DNA from 4 places in the Lysinibacillus sp. FSL R7-0073 genome. Region 1 is predicted to be linked to each of the others. Evidence: a T-box and tRNA genes for the amino acid it is inferred to sense, from the RefSeq annotation. Region 1 holds a T-box; the other regions hold tRNA genes.
What was found. A T-box is a leader RNA that pairs with one kind of tRNA and senses whether it is charged. The one in region 1 lies ahead of alaS (alanine--tRNA ligase), so its partner is inferred to be a tRNA-Ala.

Region 2: it encodes a tRNA-Ala, which carries the amino acid that the T-box ahead of alaS (alanine--tRNA ligase) is inferred to sense. The anticodon was not compared.
Region 3: it encodes a tRNA-Ala, which carries the amino acid that the T-box ahead of alaS (alanine--tRNA ligase) is inferred to sense. The anticodon was not compared.
Region 4: it encodes a tRNA-Ala, which carries the amino acid that the T-box ahead of alaS (alanine--tRNA ligase) is inferred to sense. The anticodon was not compared.

What each region holds. Positions count from the first base shown of each region.
Region 1 is NZ_JBBPAS010000001.1:3,269,705-3,276,781, forward strand. Features, by position in the region: gene mltG (endolytic transglycosylase MltG) at 1-681, opposite strand, end outside; gene MKY88_RS16320 (DUF1292 domain-containing protein) at 984-1,511, opposite strand; gene MKY88_RS16325 (DUF1292 domain-containing protein) at 1,695-2,003, opposite strand; gene ruvX (Holliday junction resolvase RuvX) at 2,022-2,438, opposite strand; gene MKY88_RS16335 (IreB family regulatory phosphoprotein) at 2,441-2,707, opposite strand; gene alaS (alanine--tRNA ligase) at 2,796-5,456, opposite strand; T-box leader at 5,603-5,818, opposite strand; gene corA (magnesium/cobalt transporter CorA) at 5,887-6,852, opposite strand.
Region 2 is NZ_JBBPAS010000001.1:3,721,683-3,728,759, reverse strand. Features, by position in the region: gene nadB (L-aspartate oxidase) at 1-70, opposite strand, end outside; gene MKY88_RS18700 (cysteine desulfurase family protein) at 171-1,241, shown strand; rRNA gene rrf (5S ribosomal RNA) at 1,489-1,604, shown strand; tRNA gene MKY88_RS18690 (tRNA-Val) at 1,615-1,690, shown strand; tRNA gene MKY88_RS18685 (tRNA-Thr) at 1,694-1,769, shown strand; tRNA gene MKY88_RS18680 (tRNA-Lys) at 1,778-1,853, shown strand; tRNA gene MKY88_RS18675 (tRNA-Leu) at 1,877-1,961, shown strand; tRNA gene MKY88_RS18670 (tRNA-Gly) at 1,998-2,072, shown strand; tRNA gene MKY88_RS18665 (tRNA-Leu) at 2,078-2,166, shown strand; tRNA gene MKY88_RS18660 (tRNA-Arg) at 2,173-2,249, shown strand; tRNA gene MKY88_RS18655 (tRNA-Pro) at 2,259-2,335, shown strand; tRNA gene MKY88_RS18650 (tRNA-Ala) at 2,353-2,428, shown strand; tRNA gene MKY88_RS18645 (tRNA-Met) at 2,455-2,528, shown strand; tRNA gene MKY88_RS18640 (tRNA-Ile) at 2,536-2,612, shown strand; tRNA gene MKY88_RS18635 (tRNA-Ser) at 2,628-2,720, shown strand; tRNA gene MKY88_RS18630 (tRNA-Met) at 2,772-2,846, shown strand; tRNA gene MKY88_RS18625 (tRNA-Asp) at 2,850-2,925, shown strand; tRNA gene MKY88_RS18620 (tRNA-Phe) at 2,978-3,053, shown strand; tRNA gene MKY88_RS18615 (tRNA-Gly) at 3,059-3,132, shown strand; tRNA gene MKY88_RS18610 (tRNA-Ile) at 3,134-3,207, shown strand; tRNA gene MKY88_RS18605 (tRNA-Asn) at 3,215-3,291, shown strand; tRNA gene MKY88_RS18600 (tRNA-Ser) at 3,302-3,392, shown strand; tRNA gene MKY88_RS18595 (tRNA-Glu) at 3,395-3,466, shown strand; gene MKY88_RS18590 (ABC transporter ATP-binding protein) at 3,587-4,384, opposite strand; gene MKY88_RS18585 (FecCD family ABC transporter permease) at 4,400-5,455, opposite strand; gene MKY88_RS18580 (FecCD family ABC transporter permease) at 5,455-6,456, opposite strand; gene MKY88_RS18575 (ABC transporter substrate-binding protein) at 6,603-7,077, shown strand, end outside.
Region 3 is NZ_JBBPAS010000001.1:3,731,796-3,738,872, forward strand. Features, by position in the region: gene nadA (quinolinate synthase NadA) at 1-388, shown strand, start outside; gene MKY88_RS18720 (VOC family protein) at 529-945, shown strand; tRNA gene MKY88_RS18725 (tRNA-Glu) at 1,021-1,092, opposite strand; tRNA gene MKY88_RS18730 (tRNA-Ser) at 1,095-1,185, opposite strand; tRNA gene MKY88_RS18735 (tRNA-Asn) at 1,196-1,272, opposite strand; tRNA gene MKY88_RS18740 (tRNA-Ile) at 1,280-1,353, opposite strand; tRNA gene MKY88_RS18745 (tRNA-Gly) at 1,355-1,428, opposite strand; tRNA gene MKY88_RS18750 (tRNA-Phe) at 1,434-1,509, opposite strand; tRNA gene MKY88_RS18755 (tRNA-Asp) at 1,562-1,637, opposite strand; tRNA gene MKY88_RS18760 (tRNA-Met) at 1,641-1,715, opposite strand; tRNA gene MKY88_RS18765 (tRNA-Ser) at 1,767-1,859, opposite strand; tRNA gene MKY88_RS18770 (tRNA-Ile) at 1,875-1,951, opposite strand; tRNA gene MKY88_RS18775 (tRNA-Met) at 1,959-2,032, opposite strand; tRNA gene MKY88_RS18780 (tRNA-Ala) at 2,059-2,134, opposite strand; tRNA gene MKY88_RS18785 (tRNA-Pro) at 2,152-2,228, opposite strand; tRNA gene MKY88_RS18790 (tRNA-Arg) at 2,238-2,314, opposite strand; tRNA gene MKY88_RS18795 (tRNA-Leu) at 2,321-2,409, opposite strand; tRNA gene MKY88_RS18800 (tRNA-Gly) at 2,415-2,489, opposite strand; tRNA gene MKY88_RS18805 (tRNA-Leu) at 2,526-2,610, opposite strand; tRNA gene MKY88_RS18810 (tRNA-Lys) at 2,634-2,709, opposite strand; tRNA gene MKY88_RS18815 (tRNA-Thr) at 2,718-2,793, opposite strand; tRNA gene MKY88_RS18820 (tRNA-Val) at 2,797-2,872, opposite strand; rRNA gene rrf (5S ribosomal RNA) at 2,883-2,998, opposite strand; rRNA gene MKY88_RS18830 (23S ribosomal RNA) at 3,187-6,114, opposite strand; rRNA gene MKY88_RS18835 (16S ribosomal RNA) at 6,423-7,077, opposite strand, start outside.
Region 4 is NZ_JBBPAS010000001.1:252,030-259,106, forward strand. Features, by position in the region: rRNA gene MKY88_RS01180 (23S ribosomal RNA) at 1-2,797, shown strand, start outside; rRNA gene rrf (5S ribosomal RNA) at 2,864-2,979, shown strand; tRNA gene MKY88_RS01190 (tRNA-Val) at 2,991-3,066, shown strand; tRNA gene MKY88_RS01195 (tRNA-Asp) at 3,071-3,146, shown strand; tRNA gene MKY88_RS01200 (tRNA-Thr) at 3,157-3,232, shown strand; tRNA gene MKY88_RS01205 (tRNA-Tyr) at 3,240-3,323, shown strand; tRNA gene MKY88_RS01210 (tRNA-Trp) at 3,328-3,401, shown strand; tRNA gene MKY88_RS01215 (tRNA-His) at 3,445-3,520, shown strand; tRNA gene MKY88_RS01220 (tRNA-Gln) at 3,530-3,604, shown strand; tRNA gene MKY88_RS01225 (tRNA-Lys) at 3,618-3,690, shown strand; tRNA gene MKY88_RS01230 (tRNA-Arg) at 3,709-3,785, shown strand; tRNA gene MKY88_RS01235 (tRNA-Pro) at 3,801-3,877, shown strand; tRNA gene MKY88_RS01240 (tRNA-Ala) at 3,887-3,962, shown strand; tRNA gene MKY88_RS01245 (tRNA-Ser) at 3,976-4,068, shown strand; tRNA gene MKY88_RS01250 (tRNA-Phe) at 4,073-4,148, shown strand; tRNA gene MKY88_RS01255 (tRNA-Gly) at 4,155-4,228, shown strand; tRNA gene MKY88_RS01260 (tRNA-Ile) at 4,233-4,306, shown strand; tRNA gene MKY88_RS01265 (tRNA-Asn) at 4,314-4,390, shown strand; tRNA gene MKY88_RS01270 (tRNA-Glu) at 4,392-4,463, shown strand; gene MKY88_RS01275 (nitric oxide synthase oxygenase) at 4,799-5,845, shown strand; gene MKY88_RS01280 (hypothetical protein) at 5,911-6,432, shown strand; gene MKY88_RS01285 (CynX/NimT family MFS transporter) at 6,492-7,077, opposite strand, start outside.

The sequences.
Region 1 (7,077 bases):
AGCCCCTATCATTTCTTCAACAATCGCTTCTAGAGATGGCTTTTCCTCATAGTACGAGTAAGTAGCCGGATATAAATAGCCTTCTAAATCATAGCGAATATTGTCAGCTAACACTGCATCCGTTACTAGCTCAGGATAGTTGGCCATCATTTGTTGAACAAATGTGTCACTCGTTACTAAATCCATAAATTCCTTTTGTGTATATGGTGTTTTCTTTTCAATAACTTTCCCAATTTGCTCAATTGTTAAGCCTTCTGGAATCGTCATCGTAAAGACAGGTTTTCGGTACACCTTCCCTGTTTTTAAGCTTTCAATGAGTTCATCAAATGTCATCGCTTGCGTTAAATCGTAATTTCCTGCTTGGAATTGAGATTCGTTTTTAAATTTTGCATAGTATTTAAAAACACGCGCATCTTTAATAACACCTTTTTTCTCTAATAATGTAGAAATAGAACTCAAGCTAGAACCGATTGGTACTTCTACTGCAATTGCTTTTGTTGCGTCAGGATCCAGTGGTTTTAAAGCACCCTTTACATAATTGTACCCAAATAAACCGACAATCCCTATAACGAGGACAAAAACAATTGCCACAATGGCAACGATTTTTCTCACGATTTTTACCTCTGATTTTTTTTCTTGCATTTTTGAAAACATTTCTTGTTTTTTAGTACCGTTATCCACGGGTTTCCCCCCTATCACTATCCAATATCATACTAGAAATCAACTATCACGACAAACAGAAATCGACAATTCAGGAGAATTTACATATATAAAAAAATCCGCAGGCTATTTTTGCCAGCAGATTGTTTTGCTAAAAGCTTTGTGAAATAGCTTTAATACAGTCCCTTTACAATAATAAAAGACTGTAATAATTGCTCCTCTAAGATGTTCGATTATAGTAATTCATGTGATTAAACTCTTGATAGAAAAATTCTATTACTAAAACAAAAAAACTCTGAGTGGCTCCTAACCACTCAGAGTTTTTATAGTTCGTTTAATATATCTTCAACGTACACCCATTCTTCATCTGTTTCTATTGGTAATAGCTCTTCGATAGAGCCGTCATTTCCAGCCAGATATTGAGATGCGAAAATTTCACGCTCATCCATTGGCTCATCTGTCGCAGGCACATATAATACATACGATTTACCAAATTGCTCGGATGCAAAAGTATGAATTACCTCACAAACTTGATCCGCTCCATCTTCATTTGTCACGGTAATAAGCTGTGGCTCTTCTTCAAATTCATCTAGAAGTGTTAATACCACCTCATTAATCATTTCCCATTCAGCATCTGTTTCGACAGGCTGTAGATTGGTCATCTCGCCATTGTTATCGTCATAATCGAAAGTCATCGCTGATAGATCTCCTGGAATTTCTTCACCATTGGCATCCAACAAAGAAAATAGCACATAGGATTTATCCTCTGCATCAAATGTAAAGACCACATGGCAACGTTGTTCCTTCCCATTTTCATCGATTATCATAAATTCTTGTGTTTCTTCATTCATTCGATTATCTCCTTCTGACAGTTTAATGTCATTTACTAAGTAGTTACTTCTACACGTACTAAATATCTTCGAGCAAATTCTCACCATTATTCGGATATTTACTAACAAACTAAATATACTTTCAATAAAAAAGGAACAAGGACTGCAAGCTGCGATCCTTGTTCCAAGCTTTAAGAAAGAAGATTAGTCTTCGTCTTCATCTTCTAAAGCGTTTAATACGTCTTCTACCATATCCCATTCTGCTTCAGTTTCGATAGGTGTTAGTTCACCATCTTCACCGTTATCAGACGGTACGAATGAAGAAACAAAAATTTCAACTGATCCATCTTCATCTTCTTCTGCGCCTACCATTGAGTAAAATACGTATGATTTTCCAAACTCTGGAGATTCATGTACGTGAATCACTTCACAAAGCTGTTCATTTCCGTTTTCATCAATCACTGTAATGTGTTGAACGTGTAATTCTTCTTCATGGTTATGCTCGTTTGCCATGTATAGTCACCTCATCAATTAATTTTTGCTATCTAAATAGCCTTGTAAAATCATCACAGCTGCCATTTTATCAATGACTTGCTTGCGCTTTTTGCGACTCACATCTGCTTCGATTAGCATACGTTCCGCTGCCATCGTTGTTAAACGTTCATCCCATAATTTAACTGGTAGTGAGAACGTTTCTTCCAATAACTTTTTATAGTTTTCAGAAGCCTCTCCACGCGGTCCAACCGTATTATTCATGTTTTTCGGGAAGCCTACAACAAATTCTGTTATTGCGTATTCCTTTACTAGCTCAGCGATACGATCGATACCGAACTCGCCATTAGCCTCATCAATTTTTACGGTTTCAATACCTTGGGCAGTCCAACCAAGTGCGTCACTCACAGCAACGCCAACGGTTTTCGACCCAACGTCTAATCCCATAATTCTCATTTCTAGTCCTCGTTATTCTTTTTGATATAAAATTTAACAAGCTCTTCTAGAATTTCGTCACGCTCAAGCTTGCGAATTAAATTACGAGCATCCTGATGGCGAGGAATATACGCCGGATCACCAGAAAGTAAGTAACCAACAATCTGATTGATAGGGTTATATCCCTTTTCCTCTAATGAAGAATGAACTTTCAACATTACCTGCTTGACTTCCTGTTCCATTGATTCTTCTGGAAAATTAAATTTCATCGTTTGATCAAATGAACTCATGACCAGCACCTCGCTTTCAGAAATAAGGAGATGTGCGAACAAGCTCATCTCCAATTTCTCTTTATTATAACATGTTTTGGTGAATTAATTAAATGGATTTAACATAATCATACACAGAAAGTAGTGCTTCATCAAGTTTTGAAGCTTCTTTTGCTCCTGCCATCGCCATATCAGGACGACCGCCACCTTTACCACCACAAGCTTCTGCAACCATTTTCACGATATTTCCAGCATGGTAATTGCCACCAACTAATTCTTTTGATACTCCAGCACACAGCATAACCTTATCGCCATCCACTGCTCCAAGAACGATAACAGCCTTTGGCATTTTCGCCTTCAAATCATCCATCATCTGACGCAGTTGGTTATTGTCTTTTGCTTCTACCTTTGTAGAAAGAACTGTAACATCTCCAATTGTTTGTGCTGCATCAACAATTGCCCCAGCCTGAGCATTGGCAATTTTTTGAGATAATGCTTCATTGTCACGTTGTAATTCTTTGTAGTCACCTTGTAAGGCTTGTACTTTTGTGACGATATCTTTAGGATTTGCTTTTAACAATGCTGCCGCATCATTTAAAAGTGCTTCTTCTTCTTTGACTACTTCATAAGCCACTTTACCTGTAACAGCTTCAATACGACGAGTACCCGCACCAATTCCACCTTCTGAAACAATTTTAAAGAAACCAATTTCAGAAGAACGTTTTACATGGATACCACCGCATAGCTCGATGGAATAGTCTCCGATTGAAACGACACGTACAACATCGCCATATTTTTCGCCGAATAAAGCCATTGCACCCATTGCTTTCGCTTTATCGATGGCCATTTCTTCAATAACGACCTCTATATCATCCCACACTTTTTCATTTACAATACGTTCAATTTGCTGTAATTCCTCTTTAGTCACTTGACCAAAGTGAGAAAAGTCAAAGCGTAAACGATCAGGGCCTACATATGATCCAGCTTGGTTGACATGATCACCTAATACATCTTTTAACGCACGTTGCATAATATGTGTCGCTGTATGGTTTTTAATAATTAAATTGCGATCATCACGATTAACAATTGCTTGGACAGCATCTTCGACATGCATTTCACCTGATTCAACAACTACTGTGTGGAGCGGCTGACCATTTGGTGCCTTTTGAACATCCTTTACTACAGCGGTGAAGCTATCATTAGAAATGATACCGCTATCGGCAATTTGACCACCCATTTCAGCATAGAATGGTGTTTGAGCTAAAATAACTAAAGCTTCTTGGCCTTCAGATGCTACTTTTTCTACTTGACCATTCACAATCATTGCAGCAATTTCAGTATTAGCTACTAATGTGTCAAAGCCAACAAATTCGCTGGCAACCGTTAAGTTTGCTAATACTTCATTTTGTACTTGCATAGAGTCAACATCTTGACGAGCCGCACGCGCACGTTCACGTTGTTCCTCCATCGCCGTTTCGAAGCCTTCATGATCGACTTTCATTCCTACTTCTTCTGCATATTCTTCCGTTAACTCGATTGGGAAACCGTAAGTATCATATAAACGGAAAGCATCTGCTCCTGGGATAAAATCATGACCAGCCGCTTTTTGTGATTCTACAACTTCATTAAAGATTGCAAGACCACCATCTAATGTTTCATGGAAACGAATTTCTTCATTCTTAATAACGCGTTGAATAAATTCACATTTTTCCGTTACCTCTGGATAGAAGTCTTCCATGATTTTGCCCACTGTTGGGACCAATTCAAACATAAATGGTTTCTCAATTCCAATTTGTTTTGCATAACGTACGGCACGACGTAGTAAGCGGCGTAATACATAGCCACGGCCTTCGTTTGAAGGAAGGGCACCGTCACCTATAGCAAACGCTACAGTACGAATGTGGTCTGCAATAACTTTAAATGGCGTATTAATATCTTCTTCAGAGCCAAAAATTTCATTTAAATCTACTTCACTTGGGCGTTTGTATTTACGGTTGGCAAATTCCTCAATTTTTTCAATGATAGGCATGAATAAATCCGTATCAAAATTCGTTGGTACATTTTGAACCACGGAGACAATACGTTCTAGTCCCATACCAGTATCAATATTTTGCTTTGGTAGTGGTGTATACGAACCATCAGGATTATGGTTGAATTGAGAGAACACTAGGTTCCAAATTTCTAGATAACGTTCATTTTCTCCACCTGGGTACATTTCAGGGTCATTTTCGTCTGAGCCATATTCTACGCCGCGGTCATAGAAAATCTCTGAGTTTGGACCAGAAGGACCTTCACCAATATCCCAAAAGTTCCCTTCCAAACGAATTAAACGTTCTTCCGGAATACCAATTTCTTGATGCCAAACATCATATGCTTCCTGATCTTCAGGATGGATTGTGATAGATAGTAATTCGGGATCAAAGCCCATCCACTTTTTATCCGTTAAAAATTCCCAAGCATAATGAATAGCTTCTTTTTTAAAGTAATCCCCTATAGAAAAGTTCCCTAACATTTCAAAGAAAGTATGGTGACGCGCTGTTTTTCCTACGTTCTCAATATCGTTGGTACGAATTGATTTCTGTGCATTTGTAATTCGAGGGTTGTCAGGAATAACACGACCATCAAAATACGGCTTAAGTGTAGCAACACCTGAGTTAATCCAAAGTAAGGATGGATCATTGATTGGCACTAGAGGCGCAGACGGTTCATGGTGATGCCCCTTTTCTTTAAAAAATTCCAAATACATTTGTCGAATGTTAACTGCTTTCATTGGATAAATTCCTCCTATTTTATAATGTAAAATCACGATAAGAATTAGATCTTGACGACCCAACTATTCCCTGCCAGCAAGCTTTGGTACCAACCACTATAATTGGTTTTTTTTACTAAATGAAAATAAAAAAGCCCTCATCCCCAAAAAGGGACGAGGACTTATCTTCAGTCTCGCGGTACCACCCTAGTTGTAAGTAAAAATTCTTACTTACCTCTTTAGCACTTGTAACGTCAGTGAACGGCAGAGATTAACTGCACTCCGGAGTAGCTTTCAGCATTTGCACTGTGAGGATTTTTTCAGCCAAGAAATCCCTTTCTTCTACACGTGCAATTACGTACTTTTTCCATCGTCGTGTTTACTTTTTCTAACGAAAATTATAAGAAAAATCTATTCACCTGTCAATTAGCACTAGTATGACAAATTATAACTAAGCAATCATTCTTCTGAAGTATGCCCACATTCCCCATGTAAATAACACTAAAAAGGCAGTAAGTGCAATCGTTGTAATGGGTGAATCTTGATAAGGTAATGGTACATTCATGCCAAAGAAGCTAGTAATGACAGTTAAAGGCAACATAATTGTAGAAATAACGGTTAATAAGTTCAGCTTTTCAATAGACTTGCCACTAATAATCGAGTAATACGTATCTAATGTGCTGTTGACTAAGTCTCGATACGTTTCAGTGGAGTCGACAATGCGTTCAAGATGATCATTTAAATCCTTATAAAAAGGGATATTTTCCTCTTGTATATCAAATTTCCATTGTCCATTAATTGTAGAAAAGATTCTTCGTTGCGGCATAATGGCCTGACGAATTAAAATAATTGTTCGTTTTAATGAAAGGAATTCTTCTGTTACTACTTTCGGTTGATAATCATAAACTTCTTCTTCAAGCTCATCAATCCGTGCTCGAATTCGCTCTAACACAGGGAAATACTCGTCTGTAATTCCATCGATGATCGTGTGCAATAAAAAATCAGTGCCCTTTTCCAAATATCTCGCACTATTTAAACAAACTTTTTCTATATGGCCTAGCCACTGTAATTTTTGTTTATGGACCGTAACAATATAATTTGGTCCCATAAAAATATTCAACTCGACCGTTGTAATTTCATTGTTACTTTTTTCATTGTAGATAGGTGCATGGAAAACGAAAAATTTATAATCCCCATAACTATCCATTTTGGGGCGTGAGCCTTCATGTAAGCAATCTTCCACTGCTAGTGGATGAAAGCCAAATAAATCTGCTATATTATTTAATTCATTTTGACTATACGCATATAAATCCACCCATAATAAATCCTCGCTATGAATGGGAAGTCGTAAATCATTCATATTGAAATCGTGTTGAACTGTTTTGCTATTGTGATTGAAATAGTGAATTTTAATCATGATACTTCACCTCGTGTTTTATTATAAAAAGTAACAAAAGGTTAATTTTAAAACCTTCTGTCCGTGCCGGCGATAAGAAACGACGGCTGTCTCCATAAATTCTGACTACCTACCTCATGCTGATTCGGTTCAGGACTACTATCCATTTCTCATCACCTTCCTTTCATAACAAAAACACGCCTTCTACGAATGAAGGCGTGTTGAATACACATATCAAAAAATAGC
Region 2 (7,077 bases), 450 kb from region 1:
CGAGTAGTAGAGCTGCCTGAAGTGCTGCAATACCACTGCCAATTATAAGGACGTCTGTCTTTACATCCATAGTTATACCTTCTTTACAGTTGTCTTTACACCTATCTTTACATAAAATAAAAAAGAAAACAAGACCTGTTGAACGAGAGAGGAAGAATACGATGATCTACATGGATTACGCAGCAACATCACCAATGACGAAGAAAGCGCTTGAAGCATATGTAGAGGTGGCGCAGCGTTATTATGGAAATAGCGCAAGTCTACACGATTTAGGGGGACAAGCTCATTATTTTATCCAGCAGTCAAGAGAGATTATAGCCAATGAACTCGGCGTCAATAGTGATGGCGTTATCTTTACTGGAAGCGGAACGGAAGGAAATATTATAGCCATTTTGTCATTAGCATTAGCCTCTAAAAAAGGAAAACATATTATTTCATCACAAGCTGAGCATACGTCTGTACATGCAGCTTTGAATACATTGGAGAAAATGGGTTTTGAAGTGACAAAATTACCGTTGCAAAAAGATGGCTGTATTGACTCAGAACAACTACTAAATGCCATTCGAAAAGATACAGCATTAATCTCTATTCAACATGTAAATTCAGAAATTGGCTCTATTCAACCTGTGGAAAAAATAATCGAAGCAGCAAAAGAATCCGTTGTTTACTGTCATATAGATTGTGTACAATCCTTTGGAAAATTAACTATACCAAAAGGGGGAGACGCTCTGACAATTTCCGCACATAAAATAGGAGGACCTAAAGGATGTGGTGCTATTTATATAAACCCTGCAATCCGTGTTCCAGCACTAACACCAGGCGTAACTCATGAAAGAGGATTAAGAGGGGGGACTTTAGATACACCTTCAATTGTTTCCTTTGCGGTAGCGGTTGAAAATAATAATTATGAAAGACAGCATTACGAGAAATTAAGAAGTTATTTTAAAAGTCGTCTACCTAAAACAGGTCAACTAATAGAGTGTAAGCAGCAATTGCCGAATATTTGTGGTGTCATGATGAGTAAAGTGGAGGGGCAATATGTATTATTAAAATTAAACGAGGCAGGGATCAGTATATCAACAGGAAGTGCGTGTGATATTCATAGCGAATCCGGAACAAAAGCCATTTTATCTATGAATTATTCACAGGAAGCGGCACGCCAATTCTTTAGAATATCTTTCGGAGATTCAACAACATTTAAAGAAATTGATAGATTGACTATGGAACTTGCTACTATTTAGTAGAAAGTTTTAAGCAAGATATAAGCTGAAAATATATAGATAAAAAATAATTGTTTTCTTTTGAAACAACTATTGATATAATATTTTGCAGGGCAATATTTTCTCTTACTTAACAAAAATATCTCTTAAAAGTAATAATTTCTTTTTTTTATAAAAAAGTATTGCACAATATGAGAAAACGTTATACAATAATTCTTGTCTTGAAGGACAGGTAAATAACTTCAAAACAAGATACATAATAAAGCAGTCTAGTGATGATGGCAAAGAGGTCACACCCGTTCCCATACCGAACACGGAAGTTAAGCTCTTTAGCGCCGATGGTAGTTGGGGGCTTCCCCCTGTGAGAGTAGGACGTCGCTAGGCATAATACCCAGGAGGATTAGCTCAGCTGGGAGAGCATCTGCCTTACAAGCAGAGGGTCGGCGGTTCGAGCCCGTCATCCTCCACCATTTGCCGGTTTAGCTCAGCAGGTAGAGCAACTGACTTGTAATCAGTAGGTCGTGGGTTCGATTCCTATAGCCGGCACCATTTCAGACGAGCCATTAGCTCAGTTGGTAGAGCATCTGACTTTTAATCAGAGGGTCGAAGGTTCGAGTCCTTCATGGCTCACCATTTATAAGTACCAACCATATTAAGCGGGTGTGGCGGAATTGGCAGACGCACTAGACTTAGGATCTAGCGCCGCAAGGCGTGGGGGTTCGACTCCCTTCACCCGCACCATTTTTCAATATGCCAGATAAAAAAACTTATGCACATGCGGAAGTAGTTCAGTGGTAGAACACCACCTTGCCAAGGTGGGGGTCGCGAGTTCGAACCTCGTCTTCCGCTCCAAATGTGCCGGGGTGGCGGAACTGGCAGACGCACAGGACTTAAAATCCTGCGGTAGGTGACTACCGTACCGGTTCGATTCCGGTCCTCGGCACCATTTTATGCGCCCGTAGCTCAATTGGATAGAGCGTCTGACTACGGATCAGAAGGTTATGGGTTCGACTCCTGTCGGGCGCGCCATAAAACGAACGGGAAGTAGCTCAGCTTGGTAGAGCACTTGGTTTGGGACCAAGGGGTCGCAGGTTCGAATCCTGTCTTCCCGACCATTTCCAAAAAATATTATGGGGCCTTAGCTCAGCTGGGAGAGCGCCTGCCTTGCACGCAGGAGGTCAGCGGTTCGATCCCGCTAGGCTCCACCATAGTAATTAACCAGTATAAAGATCCTGGCGGCGTAGCTCAGCTGGCTAGAGCGTACGGTTCATACCCGTAAGGTCGGGGGTTCGATCCCCTCTGCCGCCATCTTAAAGGACCTTTAGCTCAGTTGGTTAGAGCAGACGGCTCATAACCGTCCGGTCGCAGGTTCGAGTCCTGCAAGGTCCACCATTTATATATTGTTACGGAGGTATACCCAAGTCTGGCTGAAGGGATCGGTCTTGAAAACCGACAGGCGGGTAACACCGCGCGGGGGTTCGAATCCCTCTACCTCCTCCAGTTTATATTCATAAATGGTGCTTTAAAAACTCGAAAAGACAATAAGATTATCGCGGGGTGGAGCAGTGGTAGCTCGTCGGGCTCATAACCCGAAGGTCGTTGGTTCAAATCCGGCCCCCGCAACCAAATGGTCCCGTGGTGTAGCGGTTAACATGCCTGCCTGTCACGCAGGAGATCGCCGGTTCGATCCCGGTCGGGACCGCCATTTTTTATAGACATGAGAAGCAAAGAGTGAGCAAGCTTAGCATGGACGAAATGGGTCAGTAGCTCAGTTGGTAGAGCATTAGATTGAAGCTCTAAGTGTCGGCGGTTCGATTCCGTCCTGACCCACCATTTATGCGGGTGTAGTTTAATGGTAAAACCTCAGCCTTCCAAGCTGATGTCGTGGGTTCGATTCCCATCACCCGCTCCAAGGGCCTATAGCTCAGCTGGTTAGAGCGCACGCCTGATAAGCGTGAGGTCGATGGTTCGAGTCCATTTAGGCCCATCATTATTCCGAAGTAGCTCAGTTGGTAGTAGCACCTGACTGTTAATCAGGTTGTCGCAGGTTCGAGTCCTGCCTTCGGAGCCATTTTTTTTGTGGGGAAGTACTCAAGAGGCTGAAGAGGCGCCCCTGCTAAGGGTGTAGGTCGGGTAACCGGCGCGAGGGTTCAAATCCCTCCTTCTCCGCCATGGGCCCGTTGGTCAAGTGGTTAAGACACCGCCCTTTCACGGCGGTAACACGGGTTCGAATCCCGTACGGGTCATACTAAGTACAGTAGATGAATTTACATCTACTGTACTTTTTTTATGAGCTGAAAAGAAAAAGTAACAAGAAAGCCTTCGCCAGATAATGAATCTGCGAAGGCTCGTTGTTTTTTGAAGACTTACGTAATATTTCGTCCTTTACCATAAGGAATACATAAAGGTGTTCCAAAGATAGGATCTGATGTCATTTGACATTCAAGATCAAATACATGGCTAACTAATTCTGTTGTCATGATCTCTTCAGGCTTACCTTGACGATAAACTCCACGATCACGCACAGTAATGATATGATCAGCATAACGACAAGCGAGATTTATATCATGTAAGACCATAATAATTGTTCGCTTTTGCAGTTGATTTAATTCAAATAATAAATCTAGCACTTCTATTTGATGAGTTAGATCTAGATAGGTTGTAGGCTCATCTAACAGAATAATATCTGTATCTTGAGCGAGTGTCATAGCAATCCATGCACGTTGACGTTGCCCACCTGATAGCTCGTCCACTGGTCTATCTTGTAATTGCTCCGTTCCTGTAGCTTTTAAGGCATTTAGCACAATTTCCTCATCTTTCACCGTCCATTGCTGGCGCCAACTTTGATAAGGAAATCGCCCTTGTTTAACAAGCTGTAGGACCGTTAAGCCTTCTGGTGCTACTGGTGATTGAGGAAGAATAGAAAGGTTTTTAGCTACTTGCTTTGTAGATAGTTTAAAAATATCTTCGCCATCTAATAAAACAGATCCCTTTTTTGGTTTTAATAATCGAGCAATGGAGCGTAGAAGTGTAGATTTACCACAGCCATTCGCTCCAATCAAGACAGTAATTTCATTCAAAGGGATAGATAAATTGAGATCTTCGATAATATTGGAATCACCATAACTTAATGTTAGGGATTTAGTTAATAAGGATTCAGTCATGTTGTATGGACTCCTTTATTTATTAGGATTTCTAAATAATAAATAGATAAAATAAGGAGCACCGATGGCAGCAGTAAAGACACCAGCTGGCACTTCTAAAGGGCTAAACGCAGTACGACCGATAATATCAGCAATCATTACGAGCAATGCTCCAATGGCTGCGGATGTTGGCACAAGTACTCCGAACGATGAACCAACGATACGACGTGCGATATGAGGGGCCATCAACCCTACAAATCCAATTGCCCCCGCAAAGGAAATGGCACTTGCTACTAAGCAGCAACATAAAAGAATTAAATATAGACGAGTTTTTTGAACGGATTGTCCTAATCCTGCCGCTGTATCATCACCTAATTCTTGTACATTTAACTGTCGTGTAGTAAAGAAGGTGACAAGTAGGAGTACTAGTATTAAGGGCACAACGATTTGAACTTGATCCCAGTCTGCGCTTTTGACGCTCCCAGTAATCCACTTATTCGCTTCACTCGCTTGGTAGATTGGACCAATAATCATTAGCATGGTCGTAATGGCTTGCATCAATGCGGATACACTAATACCGATTAAAACAAGACGATTTGGCGTAACACCCTCTTTCCATGCAAATAGGTAAACCAAACACCCAACAACAGTAGCACCAATAAAACCTGCTAATGGCATCCATTCTATACTGACTGTTAAAGAGTGATTAGAGTCACTGAAAATGGCTAAGAAACCAACAACTGCTGCACCGCCACCAGCAGATATTCCGATAATATCGGGAGAGGCCAGTGGATTTTTAATGATTCCTTGTAAAACGGCACCTGCTACGGCTAGCGCCATGCCAGTAAACATAGCCATAAAAATTCGGGGCATTCGAAAATCAATAATGATCAACTGATCAAAATCAGAGCCTTGGCCGAAGAGAGTTTGTAAAACTTTAAAAGGATTAATAAAAGAATCACCGAATGATGCGCTAAGAAAGAAAACTGCTAGTGTTAGAAAGCTAATCACCAGTAATTTTTTCGTAGCTTGTACATCTAATAAAAAAGATATTTTTTTGTGAAATAAACGGACTGTTCTTATGTTTTTCATTATTTTTTTCCACCTTTTCGCGCAAGGTAAATAAAGAATGGCGCGCCAATCATTGCGGTCATGACTCCGACTGGTACTTCTTGTGGCATGATGATATATCGAGCTGCGACATCCGCTAACAATAATAAAATGCCTCCAAGTAAGGCAGCCATCGGAATAAGCCATCGATGATCTGTGCCGACAAACTTACGCGCAAAATGAGGAACTACAATGCCAATAAAACCGATGGGGCCAGCGATAGCAACAGCACCCCCTGCTAAAAAAATAACAATCAAACCTACAGTTATTTTCATTAACCCTAAACGTAATCCTAATCCTCTTGCCACGTCATCTCCTAGCGCAAGAGTATTCATTTTAGGGGAAATGACTAGAGCAGCTAACCACCCGATGATTAAATATGGGAGAACTGATAGCAGAATTTCGAGTTTTCGCCCTTGTACAGAGCCAGCTAGCCAAAACAATACTTGCTCAAGTTCTGCTTCATTTGTAGCGAGTAACCCTTGTGTAAATGATGCAAAAAGTGCACTAATGGCAGCGCCTGCTAAAGTAATTTTCACAGGTGTAACGGCATCTCTTCCGGAGAAACTGATTGCATAAACAGCTAGTGCCGCGATGGCAGCACCTAGAAAGGCGATCCATGCAAATGATTGTAAACCTGAGATATTGAAAAAAATCATGGCAAAGACAACTGCAAATCCTGCTCCAGCATTTATTCCCAATATTCCAGGAGAAGCTAAAGGATTTTTCGTTAAAGTTTGCATAAGTACACCTGTAATAGCTAACGATGCTCCGACACAACTGGCTATAAGTGCTCTTGGAATACGAACATTTTGAATAATAATATGCTCATTTGAATGGTTAAAATGAAAAAAAGATTCAAAGGTAGTTTGAATAGAAGTATTTGCATAGCCATAGACAATACTTATGCCCATGCAAAGAAGTAGTAGCAAAACCCCTATGATTAAAGCGAACGTTTTAGAATAATTATTTTTTAAAATCATGTTTAAACTATACTCTTTTCTTTCATAATTATTAAAATAGGTATTGACACTGATAAGTTCATACAATAAGATTAGTAACGTTCTAAGAGACAAATGAAACTGATTTTCATTCTCGTCAATTATGCTTAAACATTTTATCATATACAATGGGGGAAGAAAAGGTGCAAAAAGGATTTCAAAAACTCTTAGTTTTGCTAGCTATTGTTGCTATTTTTGTTCTGGCAGCTTGCGGTAATTCTAACGATGATAAGAAAGAAGAAAGTTCAAAAGAAAGCAACGCTTACAGTGTACAACAGGCAATGGGGACAACTGAAGTAAAAGACACACCCAAACGCATTGTGGTTTTAACAAATGAAGGAACAGAGGCGCTTTTAGCGTTAGGTATTAAGCCAGTTGGTGCGGTACAATCATGGACGGGTAATCCATGGTATGACCATATTAAGGACCAGATGGAAGGTGTCGAAGTAGTCGGCATTGAGCATGAAATTAATTTAGAAAAAATTGCTTCATTAAAACCAGATTTAATCATTGGTAATAAATTACGACAAGAAAAGGATTATGCGAAACTTAGCAAAATTGCGCCAACCGTATTCTCTGAAACACTACGTGGTGATTGGAAAG
Region 3 (7,077 bases), 460 kb from region 1:
TACAGAGGCTGTTCGTAAGGGATACCCAGCCATGAGAATTATTGTTCACCCTGAATGTAGTCGTGAGGTTGTAGACGCGGCTGATGATGCTGGCTCAACTAAGTACATTATTGATACAATTAATCAAGCACCTAGTGGATCTGCATGGGCAATAGGGACAGAAATGAATCTGGTCAATCGTATTATAAAGCAGCATCCAGATAAACAGATCATCTCTTTAAATGAAAACTTTTGTCCTTGCCTAACGATGAATCGCATTGATCTCCCCCATTTACTATGGTGCTTAGAAAGTATTGAACAAGGTCAACCACATAACCGTATTCAAGTTGATGGTCATACTAGCACTGAAGCTCTTAGTTCTCTGGAAAGAATGTTAGCAAGAAGATGAATTATGATTTTAAAGCAGAGATGTTGTAAAAAACAATATTTCTGCTTTTTATTTGCTCATAGAATTAAGTATCCGGGTTATCTTCTGAAATTGACACCCATTTATTTTTTATGATAATGTCGATTTGGAGGTGATAAGAAATGTCTTTTCAATCGAAAAATATTTTCATTAATTTACCAGTCAAAAATGTAAAGAAATCCACGTCGTTTTTTCAGGAGTTAGGTTTTGAGTTCAATCAACAATTCAGTGATGAAACGACTTCCTCAATGATTATTAGTGAAAATATTTTTGCTTTACTAATGGTCGAAGATCGTTTCAAAGGATTTAGTAACAAGGAAATAACGGATACTTCTGTTTCTGCGGAAGCAATTTTATGTCTATCTGCAGAAAATCGGGAGCAAGTAGATCAGCTAGTAAATAAGGCACTTGCCTCCGGGGGTAAACCTTATAGTGATCCACAAGATCATGGATTTATGTATGGCTGGGGTTTTCAAGATTTAGATGGGCATATTTGGGAAGTTGTTTATATGGATGAACATGCAATAAATCAAGAGTAAATCGTTTATCTTACATTAGTTTTCTATAAAAAAAACAGTAGACGCAAATGCATCTACTGTTTTTTGTTTTTTGTATGACCCGTACGGGATTCGAACCCGTGTTACCGCCGTGAAAGGGCGGTGTCTTAACCACTTGACCAACGGGCCCATGGCGGAGAAGGAGGGATTTGAACCCTCGCGCCGGTTACCCGACCTACACCCTTAGCAGGGGCGCCTCTTCAGCCTCTTGAGTACTTCCCCACAAAAAAAATGGCTCCGAAGGCAGGACTCGAACCTGCGACAACCTGATTAACAGTCAGGTGCTACTACCAACTGAGCTACTTCGGAATAATGATGGGCCTAAATGGACTCGAACCATCGACCTCACGCTTATCAGGCGTGCGCTCTAACCAGCTGAGCTATAGGCCCTTGGAGCGGGTGATGGGAATCGAACCCACGACATCAGCTTGGAAGGCTGAGGTTTTACCATTAAACTACACCCGCATAAATGGTGGGTCAGGACGGAATCGAACCGCCGACACTTAGAGCTTCAATCTAATGCTCTACCAACTGAGCTACTGACCCATTTCGTCCATGCTAAGCTTGCTCACTCTTTGCTTCTCATGTCTATAAAAAATGGCGGTCCCGACCGGGATCGAACCGGCGATCTCCTGCGTGACAGGCAGGCATGTTAACCGCTACACCACGGGACCATTTGGTTGCGGGGGCCGGATTTGAACCAACGACCTTCGGGTTATGAGCCCGACGAGCTACCACTGCTCCACCCCGCGATAATCTTATTGTCTTTTCGAGTTTTTAAAGCACCATTTATGAATATAAACTGGAGGAGGTAGAGGGATTCGAACCCCCGCGCGGTGTTACCCGCCTGTCGGTTTTCAAGACCGATCCCTTCAGCCAGACTTGGGTATACCTCCGTAACAATATATAAATGGTGGACCTTGCAGGACTCGAACCTGCGACCGGACGGTTATGAGCCGTCTGCTCTAACCAACTGAGCTAAAGGTCCTTTAAGATGGCGGCAGAGGGGATCGAACCCCCGACCTTACGGGTATGAACCGTACGCTCTAGCCAGCTGAGCTACGCCGCCAGGATCTTTATACTGGTTAATTACTATGGTGGAGCCTAGCGGGATCGAACCGCTGACCTCCTGCGTGCAAGGCAGGCGCTCTCCCAGCTGAGCTAAGGCCCCATAATATTTTTTGGAAATGGTCGGGAAGACAGGATTCGAACCTGCGACCCCTTGGTCCCAAACCAAGTGCTCTACCAAGCTGAGCTACTTCCCGTTCGTTTTATGGCGCGCCCGACAGGAGTCGAACCCATAACCTTCTGATCCGTAGTCAGACGCTCTATCCAATTGAGCTACGGGCGCATAAAATGGTGCCGAGGACCGGAATCGAACCGGTACGGTAGTCACCTACCGCAGGATTTTAAGTCCTGTGCGTCTGCCAGTTCCGCCACCCCGGCACATTTGGAGCGGAAGACGAGGTTCGAACTCGCGACCCCCACCTTGGCAAGGTGGTGTTCTACCACTGAACTACTTCCGCATGTGCATAAGTTTTTTTATCTGGCATATTGAAAAATGGTGCGGGTGAAGGGAGTCGAACCCCCACGCCTTGCGGCGCTAGATCCTAAGTCTAGTGCGTCTGCCAATTCCGCCACACCCGCTTAATATGGTTGGTACTTATAAATGGTGAGCCATGAAGGACTCGAACCTTCGACCCTCTGATTAAAAGTCAGATGCTCTACCAACTGAGCTAATGGCTCGTCTGAAATGGTGCCGGCTATAGGAATCGAACCCACGACCTACTGATTACAAGTCAGTTGCTCTACCTGCTGAGCTAAACCGGCAAATGGTGGAGGATGACGGGCTCGAACCGCCGACCCTCTGCTTGTAAGGCAGATGCTCTCCCAGCTGAGCTAATCCTCCTGGGTATTATGCCTAGCGACGTCCTACTCTCACAGGGGGAAGCCCCCAACTACCATCGGCGCTAAAGAGCTTAACTTCCGTGTTCGGTATGGGAACGGGTGTGACCTCTTTGCCATCATCACTAGACTATAGTCGGCTTTCAATATACTTCGCATTTCTTCGTCAGCTTCTGTCGTTCAGTCAGTCACGTACTTGAGTACGCTCCTTCCCTCTCTCCATTGCTTCCTTGAACTACTCGTATCTTGAAACCCTTCATAAAAGAAATTATTCTTTCAAAACTGGATAAACGGTTCATTGAATGCTTCAAACTTTTTTTGGTTAAGTCCTCGATCGATTAGTATTCGTCAGCTCCATGTGTCACCACACTTCCACCTCGAACCTATCTACCTCATCGTCTTTGAGGGATCTTACTTACTTGCGTAATGGGAAATCTCATCTTGAGGGGGGCTTCATGCTTAGATGCTTTCAGCACTTATCCCGTCCACACATAGCTACCCAGCGATGCCTTTGGCAAGACAACTGGTACACCAGCGGTGTGTCCATCCCGGTCCTCTCGTACTAAGGACAGCTCCTCTCAAATTTCCTACGCCCACGACGGATAGGGACCGAACTGTCTCACGACGTTCTGAACCCAGCTCGCGTACCGCTTTAATGGGCGAACAGCCCAACCCTTGGGACCGACTACAGCCCCAGGATGCGATGAGCCGACATCGAGGTGCCAAACCTCCCCGTCGATGTGGACTCTTGGGGGAGATAAGCCTGTTATCCCCGGGGTAGCTTTTATCCGTTGAGCGATGGCCCTTCCATGCGGAACCACCGGATCACTAAGCCCGTCTTTCGACCCTGCTCGACTTGTAGGTCTCGCAGTCAAGCTCCCTTGTGCCTTTACACTCTACGAATGATTTCCAACCATTCTGAGGGAACCTTTGGGCGCCTCCGTTACCTTTTAGGAGGCGACCGCCCCAGTCAAACTGTCCGCCTGACACTGTCTCCTGCCCCGCTAAGGGGCATGGGTTAGAATTTCAATACAACCAGGGTAGTATCCCACCGACGCCTCCTTCGAAGCTGGCGCTCCGAGATCTCTGGCTCCTACCTATCCTGTACAAGTTGTACCAAAATTCAATATCAGGCTACAGTAAAGCTCCACGGGGTCTTTCCGTCCTGTCGCGGGTAACCTGCATCTTCACAGGTACTATAATTTCACCGAGTCTCTCGTTGAGACAGTGCCCAGATCGTTACGCCTTTCGTGCGGGTCGGAACTTACCCGACAAGGAATTTCGCTACCTTAGGACCGTTATAGTTACGGCCGCCGTTTACTGGGGCTTCAATTCGCAGCTTCGCTTGCGCTAACCACTCCTCTTAACCTTCCAGCACCGGGCAGGCGTCAGCCCCTATACGTCACCTTACGGTTTTGCAGAGACCTGTGTTTTTGCTAAACAGTCGCCTGGGCCTATTCACTGCGGCTCTCATGCGCTTGCACGCTCAAGAGCACCCCTTCTCCCGAAGTTACGGGGTCATTTTGCCGAGTTCCTTAACGAGAGTTCTCTCGCACACCTTAGGATTCTCTCCTCGACTACCTGTGTCGGTTTGCGGTACGGGCACCTCTCACCTCGATAGAGGCTTTTCTTGGCAGTGTGAAATCAGGAACTTCGTCCATACGGACTCGCCATCACAGCTCAACGTTACAGTGTGCGGATTTGCCTACACACACGCCTTACTGCTTGGACGCGCATAACCAACAGCGCGCTTACCCTATCCTACTGCGTCCCCCCATTTCTCAAACGGTGAGGAGGTGGTACAGGAATATCAACCTGTTGTCCATCGCCTACGCCTATCGGCCTCGGCTTAGGTCCCGACTAACCCTGAGCGGACGAGCCTTCCTCAGGAAACCTTAGTCATACGGTGGACGGGATTCTCACCCGTCTTTCGCTACTCATACCGGCATTCTCACTTCTAAGCGCTCCACCAGTCCTTCCGGTCTGACTTCAACGCACTTAGAACGCTCTCCTACCACTGACATCGTAGATGTCAATCCACAGCTTCGGTGAATCGTTTAGCCCCGATACATTTTCGGCGCAGCGTCACTCGACCAGTGAGCTATTACGCACTCTTTAAATGATGGCTGCTTCTAAGCCAACATCCTGGTTGTCTGTGCAACGCCACATCCTTTTCCACTTAACGATTACTTTGGGACCTTAGCTGGTGGTCTGGGCTGTTTCCCTTTTGACTACGGATCTTATCACTCGCAGTCTGACTCCCGTGTATAAATATCTGGCATTCGGAGTTTGTCTGAATTCGGTAAACCGGGATGGCCCCCTAGTCCAAACAGTGCTCTACCTCCAGTATTCTCATCACGAGGCTAGCCCTAAAGCTATTTCGGAGAGAACCAGCTATCTCCAAGTTCGATTGGAATTTCTCCGCTACCCACACCTCATCCCCGCACTTTTCAACGTGCGTGGGTTCGGGCCTCCAGTAAGTGTTACCTTACCTTCACCCTGGACATGGGTAGATCACCTGGTTTCGGGTCTACGACCACGTACTATTTCGCCCTATTCAGACTCGCTTTCGCTGCGGCTCCGCCTTCTAAAGCTTAACCTCGCACGTAATCGTAACTCGCCGGTTCATTCTACAAAAGGCACGCTATCACCCATTAACGGGCTCTAACTACTTGTAGGCACACGGTTTCAGGATCTCTTTCACTCCCCTTCCGGGGTGCTTTTCACCTTTCCCTCACGGTACTGGTTCACTATCGGTCACTAGGTAGTATTTAGCCTTGGGAGATGGTCCTCCCGGATTCCGACGGAATTTCACGTGTTCCGCCGTACTCAGGATCCACTCAGGAGAGAACGAACTTTCGACTACAGGGCTTTTACCTGCTCTGGCGGACCTTTCCAAGTCGCTTCATCTAACTCGCTCTTTTGTAACTCCGTATTGAGTGTCCTACAACCCCAAGAGGCAAGCCTCTTGGTTTGGGCTCTTCCCGTTTCGCTCGCCGCTACTCAGGGAATCGATTTTTCTTTCTCTTCCTCCAGGTACTTAGATGTTTCAGTTCCCTGGGTCTGCCTTCAAGACGCTATGTATTCACGTCAAGATACTACGCGATTAAACGTAGTGGGTTCCCCCATTCGGAAATCTCCGGATCAAAGCTCACTTACAGCTCCCCGAAGCATATCGGTGTTAGTGCCGTCCTTCTTCGGCTCCTAGTGCCAAGGCATTCGCCGTGCGCCCTTAATAACTTAACCTATCAGCTTTCAATACACATCACATTTCGTTGTCAGCTTCACTCGTTCATTCAGTCACGTACTGAAGTACGCTCCTTCATTTACTCGATTGCTTCCTAGAACTGCTCGTGTCTTGAAACCTTTTAATGTTATTAAGCCTATAAAAAAACTTAAAAAAATAAATGTGTTTGTTACTATTTCAATGTCGTTTTATCCAGTTTTCAAAGAACAAGTTTTGAAGTATTTCATTCAGAAAGAATGAACCTTCAAAACTGAACGCAAAACGTAATCTTACAAACCCTAGGTTTGTATTCCGAAAATATCCTTAGAAAGGAGGTGATCCAGCCGCACCTTCCGATACGGCTACCTTGTTACGACTTCACCCCAATCATCTATCCCACCTTCGGCGGCTGGCTCCAAAAGGTTACCTCACCGACTTCGGGTGTTACAAACTCTCGTGGTGTGACGGGCGGTGTGTACAAGGCCCGGGAACGTATTCACCGCGGCATGCTGATCCGCGATTACTAGCGATTCCGGCTTCATGTAGGCGAGTTGCAGCCTACAATCCGAACTGAGAACGACTTTATCGGATTAGCTCCCTCTCGCGAGTTGGCAACCGTTTGTATCGTCCATTGTAGCACGTGTGTAGCCCAGGTCATAAGGGGCATGATGATTTGACGTCATCCCCACCTTCCTCCGGTTTGTCACCGGCAGTCACCTTAGAGTGCCCAACTAAATGATGGCAACTAAGATCAAGGGTTGCGCTCGTTGCGGGACTTAACCCAACATCTCACGACACGAGCTGACGACAACCATGCACCACCTGTCACCGTTGCCCCCGAAGGGGAAACCATATCTCTACAGTGGTCAACGGGATGTCAAGACCTGGTAAGGTTCTTCGCGTTGCTTCGAATTAAACCACATGCTCCACCGCTTGTGCGGGCCCCCGTCAATTCCTTTGAGTTTCAGTCTTGCGACCGTACT
Region 4 (7,077 bases), 3.0 Mb from region 1:
TACGTTTAATCGCGTAGTATCTTGACGTGAATACATAGCGTCTTGAAGGCAGACCCAGGGAACTGAAACATCTAAGTACCTGGAGGAAGAGAAAGAAAAATCGATTCCCTGAGTAGCGGCGAGCGAAACGGGAAGAGCCCAAACCAAGAGGCTTGCCTCTTGGGGTTGTAGGACACTCAATACGGAGTTACAAAAGAGCGAGTTAGATGAAGCGACTTGGAAAGGTCCGCCAGAGCAGGTAAAAGCCCTGTAGTCGAAAGTTCGTTCTCTCCTGAGTGGATCCTGAGTACGGCGGAACACGTGAAATTCCGTCGGAATCCGGGAGGACCATCTCCCAAGGCTAAATACTACCTAGTGACCGATAGTGAACCAGTACCGTGAGGGAAAGGTGAAAAGCACCCCGGAAGGGGAGTGAAAGAGATCCTGAAACCGTGTGCCTACAAGTAGTTAGAGCCCGTTAATGGGTGATAGCGTGCCTTTTGTAGAATGAACCGGCGAGTTACGATTACGTGCGAGGTTAAGCTTTAGAAGGCGGAGCCGCAGCGAAAGCGAGTCTGAATAGGGCGAAATAGTACGTGGTCGTAGACCCGAAACCAGGTGATCTACCCATGTCCAGGGTGAAGGTAAGGTAACACTTACTGGAGGCCCGAACCCACGCACGTTGAAAAGTGCGGGGATGAGGTGTGGGTAGCGGAGAAATTCCAATCGAACTTGGAGATAGCTGGTTCTCTCCGAAATAGCTTTAGGGCTAGCCTCGTGATGAGAATACTGGAGGTAGAGCACTGTTTGGACTAGGGGGCCATCCCGGTTTACCGAATTCAGACAAACTCCGAATGCCAGATATTTATACACGGGAGTCAGACTGCGAGTGATAAGATCCGTAGTCAAAAGGGAAACAGCCCAGACCACCAGCTAAGGTCCCAAAGTAATCGTTAAGTGGAAAAGGATGTGGCGTTGCACAGACAACCAGGATGTTGGCTTAGAAGCAGCCATCATTTAAAGAGTGCGTAATAGCTCACTGGTCGAGTGACGCTGCGCCGAAAATGTATCGGGGCTAAACGATTCACCGAAGCTGTGGATTGACATCTACGATGTCAGTGGTAGGAGAGCGTTCTAAGTGCGTTGAAGTCAGACCGGAAGGACTGGTGGAGCGCTTAGAAGTGAGAATGCCGGTATGAGTAGCGAAAGACGGGTGAGAATCCCGTCCACCGTATGACTAAGGTTTCCTGAGGAAGGCTCGTCCGCTCAGGGTTAGTCGGGACCTAAGCCGAGGCCGATAGGCGTAGGCGATGGACAACAGGTTGATATTCCTGTACCACCTCCTCACCGTTTGAGAAATGGGGGGACGCAGTAGGATAGGGTAAGCGCGCTGTTGGTTATGCGCGTCCAAGCAGTAAGGCGTGTGTGTAGGCAAATCCGCACACTGTAACGTTGAGCTGTGATGGCGAGTCCGTATGGACGAAGTTCCTGATTTCACACTGCCAAGAAAAGCCTCTATCGAGGTGAGAGGTGCCCGTACCGCAAACCGACACAGGTAGTCGAGGAGAGAATCCTAAGGTGTGCGAGAGAACTCTCGTTAAGGAACTCGGCAAAATGACCCCGTAACTTCGGGAGAAGGGGTGCTCTTGAGCGTGCAAGCGCATGAGAGCCGCAGTGAATAGGCCCAGGCGACTGTTTAGCAAAAACACAGGTCTCTGCAAAACCGTAAGGTGACGTATAGGGGCTGACGCCTGCCCGGTGCTGGAAGGTTAAGAGGAGTGGTTAGCGCAAGCGAAGCTGCGAATTGAAGCCCCAGTAAACGGCGGCCGTAACTATAACGGTCCTAAGGTAGCGAAATTCCTTGTCGGGTAAGTTCCGACCCGCACGAAAGGCGTAACGATCTGGGCACTGTCTCAACGAGAGACTCGGTGAAATTATAGTACCTGTGAAGATGCAGGTTACCCGCGACAGGACGGAAAGACCCCGTGGAGCTTTACTGTAGCCTGATATTGAATTTTGGTACAACTTGTACAGGATAGGTAGGAGCCAGAGATCTCGGAGCGCCAGCTTCGAAGGAGGCGTCGGTGGGATACTACCCTGGTTGTATTGAAATTCTAACCCATGCCCCTTAGCGGGGCAGGAGACAGTGTCAGGCGGACAGTTTGACTGGGGCGGTCGCCTCCTAAAAGGTAACGGAGGCGCCCAAAGGTTCCCTCAGAATGGTTGGAAATCATTCGTAGAGTGTAAAGGCACAAGGGAGCTTGACTGCGAGACCTACAAGTCGAGCAGGGTCGAAAGACGGGCTTAGTGATCCGGTGGTTCCGCATGGAAGGGCCATCGCTCAACGGATAAAAGCTACCCCGGGGATAACAGGCTTATCTCCCCCAAGAGTCCACATCGACGGGGAGGTTTGGCACCTCGATGTCGGCTCATCGCATCCTGGGGCTGTAGTCGGTCCCAAGGGTTGGGCTGTTCGCCCATTAAAGCGGTACGCGAGCTGGGTTCAGAACGTCGTGAGACAGTTCGGTCCCTATCCGTCGTGGGCGTAGGAAATTTGAGAGGAGCTGTCCTTAGTACGAGAGGACCGGGATGGACACACCGCTGGTGTACCAGTTGTCTTGCCAAAGGCATCGCTGGGTAGCTATGTGTGGACGGGATAAGTGCTGAAAGCATCTAAGCATGAAGCCCCCCTCAAGATGAGATTTCCCATTACGCAAGTAAGTAAGATCCCTCAAAGACGATGAGGTAGATAGGTTCGAGGTGGAAGTGTGGTGACACATGGAGCTGACGAATACTAATCGATCGAGGACTTAACCAAAAAAGTTTGAAGCATTCAATGAACCGTTTATCCAGTTTTGAAAGAACAAGCTTTCAATTGAATAAGTGAAGTGATGATGGCAAAGAGGTCACACCCGTTCCCATACCGAACACGGAAGTTAAGCTCTTTAGCGCCGATGGTAGTTGGGGGCTTCCCCCTGTGAGAGTAGGACGTCGCTTCGCTTATTTTTTATGGAGGATTAGCTCAGTTGGGAGAGCACCTGCCTTACAAGCAGGGGGTCGGCGGTTCGAGCCCGTCATCCTCCACCATTTTGGTCCCGTGGTGTAGCGGTTAACATGCCTGCCTGTCACGCAGGAGATCGCCGGTTCGATCCCGGTCGGGACCGCCATTTTTTTATTGCCGGTGTAGCTCAGTTGGTAGAGCAACTGACTTGTAATCAGTAGGTCGTGGGTTCGACTCCTATCGCCGGCACCATTCCCTTGGAGGGGTAGCGAAGTGGCTAAACGCGGCGGACTGTAAATCCGCTCCTTAGGGTTCGGCGGTTCGAATCCGTCCCCCTCCACCATTTTAGGGGCATAGTTCAACGGTAGAATAGAGGTCTCCAAAACCTTTGGTGTGGGTTCGATTCCTACTGCCCCTGCCAGGTATAAAGGTACTCGTACATATATGGCTGTTATTATATAGTGGCGGTTGTGGCGAAGTGGTTAACGCATCGGATTGTGGTTCCGACATTCGTGGGTTCGATTCCCATCAGTCGCCCCATTTTAAAATTGGGGTATAGCCAAGCGGTAAGGCAACGGATTTTGATTCCGTCATGCCTAGGTTCGAATCCTAGTACCCCAGCCATTTTTTCTTATACGAGCCATTAGCTCAGTTGGTAGAGCATCTGACTTTTAATCAGAGGGTCGAAGGTTCGAGTCCTTCATGGCTCATCATTTTTAATTAATTTAGCGCCCGTAGCTCAATTGGATAGAGCGTCTGACTACGGATCAGAAGGTTATGGGTTCGACTCCTGTCGGGCGCGCCAATTTATTTATGTTTTCGGAATGTAGCTCAGCTTGGTAGAGCACTTGGTTTGGGACCAAGGGGTCGTAGGTTCGAATCCTGTCATTCCGACCATCTATAAATGGGGCCTTAGCTCAGCTGGGAGAGCGCCTGCCTTGCACGCAGGAGGTCAGCGGTTCGATCCCGCTAGGCTCCACCATTTTTATATTTTTGGAGGTATACCCAAGTCTGGCTGAAGGGATCGGTCTTGAAAACCGACAGGCGGGTAACACCGCGCGGGGGTTCGAATCCCTCTACCTCCTCCATTTCGGGTCAGTAGCTCAGTTGGTAGAGCATTAGATTGAAGCTCTAAGTGTCGGCGGTTCGATTCCGTCCTGACCCACCATTATTTGCGGGTGTAGTTTAATGGTAAAACCTCAGCCTTCCAAGCTGATGTCGTGAGTTCGATTCTCATCACCCGCTCCAAAATGGGCCTATAGCTCAGCTGGTTAGAGCGCACGCCTGATAAGCGTGAGGTCGATGGTTCGAGTCCATTTAGGCCCATCATTATTCCGAAGTAGCTCAGTTGGTAGTAGCACCTGACTGTTAATCAGGTTGTCGCAGGTTCGAGTCCTGCCTTCGGAGCCACGGCCCGTTGGTCAAGTGGTTAAGACACCGCCCTTTCACGGCGGTAACACGGGTTCGAATCCCGTACGGGTCATCAAGCATGTAGCACAGTTGTGTGCTACATGCTTTTTTCTATGTCTTTTCATAAACATGTTTAAAAGCTAAAAATCCTTTGATAAGGTTTTGTAGCTTTTGAATGTTAGGTCTAAATTCATTTCCTTCTCCCAAATGCTAATAATCCCTTTCTTTTTTATAGGCTCGTTTAAAGGAGTACTACAATTCAATTCAATTCAAACTATCTGGAGCGATGCTTCCTACTAAATTTGAACAAACTATTTCATATATGCAATATGTATGTTTTTTCATTAACTATTTTCATGGTGCTTATTGCCTTGTTCCCCTAATATGAGGATAAGTGGAGGAATCGATATGAATATACAGGAGATACAAAGTTTTTTAAATCAATACCAGCTTGAACAAAATGAATCCAAACTTTGGTTAGAAAATAGATTACAGCAGATTAAAAGAGCAGGGGAATATAAGCCTACAACAGAAGAGCTAGTTTTTGGTGCACGAGTTGCATGGCGAAATAGCAATAAATGTATTGGACGGTTGTTTTGGCAATCATTGCATGTAGTAGATGCACGAGAAGTTTTAGATGAACAGGGCATTTTTCAAAAGTTACTAGAGCATATTGAGTATGCCACTAATCATGGGAAAATTCGTCCAACTATAACAGTGTTTGCAACTGACAGAGTACGAATTTGGAATCATCAGCTAATTCGTTACGCAGGCTACGAAACAGAAGAGGGCATTATTGGTGATGCACATTCCATCACTTTTACAAAAATATGCGAATCGATGGGCTGGAAAGGCGAGCGTACGCCGTTTGATGTGTTACCACTCGTCATACAGGTAGACGGACGTGCTCCCCAGCTATTTACGATTCCTGCCAAGTATATTTTAGAGGTTCCAATACGTCATCCGGAATTGGAAGCTGTGGAGAAATTAGAGTTGAAATGGTATGCTGTTCCTATTATTTCGAGTATGCGTTTTCAAATGGCTGGCATTGATTTTCAAGCAGCTCCATTTAATGGCTGGTATATGGGGACTGAAATTGGGGCACGCAATTTAGCCGATCATGACCGGTATAATACGCTGCCAGCTATTGCGGGAATATTTAATCTGGATACAACCAAACAAGCTTCTCTATGGCGTGACCGTGCATTAGTGGAGCTCAATATTGCTGTCCTACATTCTTTTAAAGAGGATGGAGTGAGCATTGTAGATCATCATACTGCTGCTCAGCAGTTTAAATTATTTGAGGAAGCTGAGAGATTGGCAGGGCGAGAAGTTACAGGTAACTGGACATGGTTAATCCCACCACTTTCCCCTGCGACCACTCATATATTCCATAAGCCTTATATAAATACTTATCATACGCCCAATTATTTTTATCAAAAACCATGTTATTAACTTTAAAGGAGTTGTTCATAAACTAACAGCTCCTAAGTACCTTTTGGGGAAAGGGGCAATTCAAGATGTTGAACCAAAATATTTCGAATATCCCTTGGCAACAATTGACGACACCTTATGGCAGAGGAACAGACATTCCTCGTCTAATTGAACAGGAACAATATCATGAGCTGACTGAACTAATTGAACATCAAGGAACACTCTGGCAGGTGACGCCATGGGTTTTGCTTATTCTTTTACAAAAGCTTTCAAGTAAAAATGTGGAGGAAGTCACCTTAGCAGAAATAGAGCTTTATTTGGCTGTGGCTCATGCAATAACTGAGGATTATCATGATTCAACACGTAACGTTTCAACGATGCTGGAGCTTTTGGATACGAAATATTTATGGATGGAAAATGAAGAGGATGATGAGCTTGAGTGGGAGGAAGATACGCCTAGAGGCTATGAACAGGAAGCTTTTTTAGGCTATTATTATTTTAGTTTTTTACTTCTTCAAGAGGCGACCCCTGTTTTTACTGCTATTAAGGCACGTACCAAGGGCACAACAGAGGAACTTGCGGAACTGCTAGCCTTACTAAAACATTAGAAAAATGAAATTGATATAGACAAAAAGCAGATGAGGTCAGCTTTCCCATCTGCTTAAATTTAATGGACATATTGATCTTTAGAGGCTCGCATGGAGCATAAGAAGAGTGTCATAGCTACAACAACAAAGAGCCAACCTGCAATATTCCAACCACCAATTAAATCATGGAGGTATCCGAAAAGAATCGGCCCAATGGCAGCGAATAAATAGCCTAATGATTGTGCAAATCCTGATAGATCAGCGGCTTCAAATGCTGTACGCGTACGTAGTGTGAAGAACATCATTGCTAATGCGAATGAAGCTCCACCTGCTAAACCTAGAAGGATCATCCATAATATTCCTAAAGTTGTCCATTCCATCACAACGCCGACAAATCCTACTAAATAGAACGATGTAAACATGAGGACAAGTGGTCTTTGTGAAGTCATTTTACCAGCGATAATGGGGACAGCCAATGCCATGGGGACTTGTGAGAATTGCATGATAGAAAACATCCAACCAGCTTTATCAGGAGCCAATCCCTGCGCAATATAAATTTCAGGAATCCAAGCTGCTGTCGTATAAAATAATAAAGATTGTAAGCCCATTGCACCGGTTACTGCCCATGTAACAGGTGATTTCCAAAGGGGTTTACCTGTTTTTTTG